Regions from separate parts of the Reyranella sp. GW821-FHT14A01 genome, predicted to be linked through region 2. Evidence: riboswitches for the same ligand, from Rfam matches in the RefSeq annotation. Region 2 holds a riboswitch; the other holds the start of a gene.
The links. A riboswitch is a leader RNA that binds a small molecule or an ion and turns the genes downstream of it on or off. The one in region 2 is predicted to bind thiamine pyrophosphate.
Positions count from the first base shown of each region.

Region 1 (2,196 bases), on a different contig from region 2:
AATATCCGCATCTCTCGTCTCCAGAAGTACGGCATCGGCCACTTGCCGCGCCAGCCAGGGCGCGAGCAGGAAACCATGCCGGTAAAGCCCGTTGGCGTGCAGCACGCGGCCGTTGCGTCGCACGCACGGCAGGTTGTCGGGAAAGGACGGGCGCAGGTCGGCCCCCAGCTCGACGATCTCGGCCTCGCCGAACGCCGGGTGCAGCGTGTAGGCCGCGTTCAGCAGCTCGACCGCCGAACGCACGCTGACCGCACGGCGTTCCTCGCTTTCGATCATCGTGGCGCCGATCATGAAGATGCCGTCGCCGCGGGGCACGATGTAGAGCGGAATGCGCGGATGCAGCATCCGCACCGGCCGCGACAGCACGATGTCACGGCTGCGCACCACCACCATCTCGCCGCGCACGCCGCGCAGGTCCGGCAGCGCGTCGCGCGCGGCCAGGCCGCGGCAATCGACGACGAAGCGCGAACCGGATTCGGCTGGCTTTGCGTCGACCCCGAACCGGATCGGAACGCCGCGCGCCTCGAGACTCGCAGCCAGCGACGCCAGCGCCTTGCGCGGTTCGAGATGGGCCTCATCGGGAAAGAACAGGGCACGGCGGAAGCGGCCCGCGAGATCGGGCTCCAGCGCGGCTATTGCGTCGCCGTCGAGCCATTCATGGCGCTCGGTCCGCGCCGCGAAGCGCGTGAGGTCGGCGGCATCGCGTGCCGGCGCGACCACGAGGCTGCCCTTCGAGACGGTGCCGGGGAAATGCTTCCGCCACCAGTCGATCGACGGCGCCCCAAGACGCGCCACGGCCTCGTCGGTGGTCGCGCGTTCGCACCAAGGCGCCAGCATTCCGCCCGCCATCCACGAGCAGGCGCCTTCGCCCACCCGTCCGGCGCGCTCCAGCACCTCGACGGCCACGCCGTGGTCGGCAAGCTCGGTCGCACAGGCCAGGCCCGCAACGCCAGCTCCAATGATTGATACGACAAGACGATCCAACGCTGACTCCCGTTCCTTCGCCGGCATGACCCGGATCAGGTTCAAAGGGTTCAGCCGTTAAGGCTGTCTCAGCCCGTCTTCCGCTGGAAGATCAGGCACCCCTCGGACGTCTTCGAGAAAAGGGGATCGCGGGCGCCCCTGTCAAGGTGGCAGGGGCCAATGATCCGATCGCCGCCCGCGACGGTCAGCCCTGTTCTTCCTGGAACACCCAGAGGCCGCCGCTCGGCTGTCCCGGATAATCGGTCATGCCGAGATAGGCCGGCATCCGACGCTTCTGCTCCGGCGTCAGCGTCGCAATCAGCGGCTTGGCGGCCGCAATGAATTTGCGGATTTCCCTGGCCCGTGCCTCCTCGCCGTCGGCCACCAGACCGAGGATATCGAGGAAATCGCCCGGCTTGGCAGCCTGGCGCTGCTTGAGCCGCTCGGCGTTGCTGCGCGCCGCGTCGCGGATAGCCGTTTCGACGGGCGGCCACAGTTTCTCCTGCTCAGGCGTGAGGCCGATCACCGCCTTCAGCGCGGCGATGCGGGCATTGAGCACGGCCTGCAGGTCGGCGTCGGTATAGGCCGGCACGGGGGCAGCCTGCTGCGCCATCACCACCTGCGGCGCTACGGAAAGCCAGGCAGCAGTCAGGACTGTCGTCGCGACGAGCGTCGCGTATCGGCGGGTCATGTCGTTCCTCATGAAGATCATTGCCAGCTGCCGTCCGGAAGGCGGCCATGATAGGGCGTGTTGCGGCAGTGGCCCCAGGGTCCCCGCCACCAGCCGGGCGGACAGCCGTTTCCGGTGTTGTAGCTGCCCCAGTAGGATTCGCCGACGTTGGTGCCGTAGCCGCCGCCCGGCAGGTTGCCGGTGTAAGGCGTGTCGCGACAATGTCCCCAAGGTCCGCGCCACCAGCCGGGTCCGCATCCCTGATCGACGAGGACAATGTGCTCGTCCGCCTGCCGTTCGACGGCCGGCGGCAAGATCAAGGCATGTGCCGCCGCAGCGGGAACGGCAAGGGCGAGAAGCAGCGGGAAGAGGATCGGCCGGGCTCTTCCGAAGGTACTTTTCATTGCACACCACTCAAACGCTGAAGAGATAGCCGGGCTGATCGCTGCGAGCAGTCAAGCGGCCGACCCGCCAAGCGTCAAGCTTCTCTGCTTGCATCCCTCCTGCCGAATGATGTCCGAACCGACGCGCCAAACGCCTCGATGAAACCGGCTTCGAATCAG
Region 1 covers NZ_JBXAPM010000001.1:516,372-518,567, reverse strand. The annotation lists gene thiO (glycine oxidase ThiO) at 1-984, opposite strand, end outside; gene thiS (sulfur carrier protein ThiS) at 1-11, opposite strand, end outside; TPP riboswitch at 980-1,097, opposite strand; gene AC1ROX_RS02515 (Spy/CpxP family protein refolding chaperone) at 1,169-1,654, opposite strand; gene AC1ROX_RS02510 (GCG_CRPN prefix-to-repeats domain-containing protein) at 1,672-2,037, opposite strand; gene AC1ROX_RS02505 (branched-chain amino acid aminotransferase) at 2,193-2,196, opposite strand, start outside.
Region 1: another riboswitch for thiamine pyrophosphate. It lies ahead of thiO (glycine oxidase ThiO); the one in region 2 lies ahead of thiC (phosphomethylpyrimidine synthase ThiC).

Region 2 (2,196 bases):
AGTTGGTCGCCACACCGAGCCCCGTGGCGGGATTGACGGCGTTGCTGCCATTGGTTGCCGACCCGATCAAAACAAAGCCCGGCAGGCCGGCCCCCTTGAAATCGTAGCTGAGGCCGAAGGTCACTGCCATTTCACCGGCCCGGTTGAAGTCCAGCACTTGCATCTTGTTGTAGCCAATGAAGATGCCATAGGGCGAACGCCAGTTGGCCGCTGAGCCGACCTGCGTGTAGGACAAGCGGAAGGCCAACGGACCCCAGAAAGCGTCGGCGCGGAAGCCTCCCCAGAAGGTGCTGAAGGGCTGGCCGGTGAGGAGATTCATGCCGTTGCTGCCCTGGGCGGCGAACTGCGCGGCGAGCGAGATCTTGAGGTCGTCGTTCACCTTGATTATGCCGCCGACATCGCCATAGCTCGACCACAGGACGTCCGGGACATAATAGGTCGACGCGCGGACCTGGATATCGTTCATGCTGCCGTACTTCGCGCTGAACAGGGCCATGCCCTTGTTCACGTTCGGCGCGCCGGCCGCTTCGCCCATATTGATGAAGGCTGAGTAGTCGCGCGGCTTCATGGCGGCGACGTAGCCCGCGAAGTAGTTGACCGGCCCGAGGACGCCACGCATCGCATACGCTTCGAAGGTCTGCGGTATTTCGCGGTCGTCGCGCGGATTCACTTCGAGTTCATCGATGTATTGGCGGAACACGGTGGCGGTCTGTTTCTGCCAGCGGACCGAGGCGTAGGCCTGGCCGAGGGTGAAGTAGCCGTATCCACCCGGCTTGAGCAGCGACGTGCCGTCGGAGGTGGTGTACTGGCCCTGCGGCGCCCAGACCGGTTGTGTCGTGTAGCCAACGGCGCCGAGCTGGAGGGTGTCATAGAACCAGCCGGTCTGCAGGCCGACCCAACCGCCGGTGACGGCAGCCGCCGCGTTGGGAGGCGTCTGGTTTTGGTTTCTATCGAACAGGTAGCTGCGCAGGTGCAGGACGGCCGTCGCTTCATCGTAGAGGAAGCGCTGTAATTCCGCCTTGAGGCCAGTGGCCGGTGGTTCTGCAGCTTCTGTGCGATCCTGGGCGTATGCCGGCGCGAGCGGCGCCCCGGTGAGCAAAGCCATAACAAGCCAGCCAGTCACCCTGGTGGACAGTGGTGCTCGCAACATTGGCTACTCCCCCGCTCTTGCGGGTCGAGGCTTAAAGAGGGGCCGTTAAGGAATTGCGCCAGGCAGGCGACAGTTTGCGAACGCGTGCTTGAGATCGAAATCCCGGCGCACTAGGCTCATCCCGTCCAAGGGGGGTCCCGCAAGGGGCTGAGATACCGATGGTCGCCAGTCCCAACTGGCGTCGGCGCGGTGACCCTTTGAACCTGATCCGGGTCATGCCGGCGAAGGGAATGGATACATCCTTTGCACGACAACACCGGATCTCCGTCTGCCAACCAGCCACGGGAGATCCATCATGGACACCATCGTCACCACACCAGCTCCGACCGTCACGACGGGGCCGCTGCCTGCATCACGCAAGGTCTACGCAACGCCTGAAGCAGCGCCCGACCTGCGCGTTCCCCTGCGCGAGATCGAGCTCTCGTCGCCATCCGAACCGCCGGTGCGTGTCTACGACACGACCGGTCCCTACACAGACACTGATGTCGCGATCGACGTGCGCAAGGGTCTCGCCCCGACGCGGCGTGCCTGGGTCCTCGAGCGCGGCGGCGTCGAGGAATATGCCGGCCGCGCCATCCAGCCGATCGACAACGGCAACGTGAAGGAATCGGTGCTGCGACCGTTTCCGCATACGCCGCGGCCCTTGCGTGGTCTCGACGGCAAGCCGATCACCCAGTTCGAATGGGCGCGCGCGGGCGTCATCACCAAGGAAATGATCTATGTCGCGGCCCGCGAGAATCTCGGCCGCAAGACCGTGCTCGACGAGGCCGAGGCGCGTCTGGCCGACGGCGAGAGCTTTGGTGCTGCACTGCCGGCGTTCATCACGCCGGAGTTCGTCCGCCAGGAAATCGCCGCCGGTCGCGCCATTATCCCGGCCAACATCAACCACACGGAACTGGAGCCGATGATCATCGGCCGGAACTTCCTGGTGAAGATCAACGCCAATATCGGCAACTCCGCCGTCTCCTCCTCGATGGAGGAAGAGGTCGAGAAGATGGTGTGGTCGATCCGCTGGGGCGCCGACACCGTCATGGACCTGTCGACGG
Region 2 covers NZ_JBXAPM010000012.1:128,414-130,609, reverse strand. The annotation lists gene AC1ROX_RS21770 (OprD family outer membrane porin) at 1-1,105, opposite strand, end outside; TPP riboswitch at 1,269-1,398, shown strand; gene thiC (phosphomethylpyrimidine synthase ThiC) at 1,446-2,196, shown strand, end outside.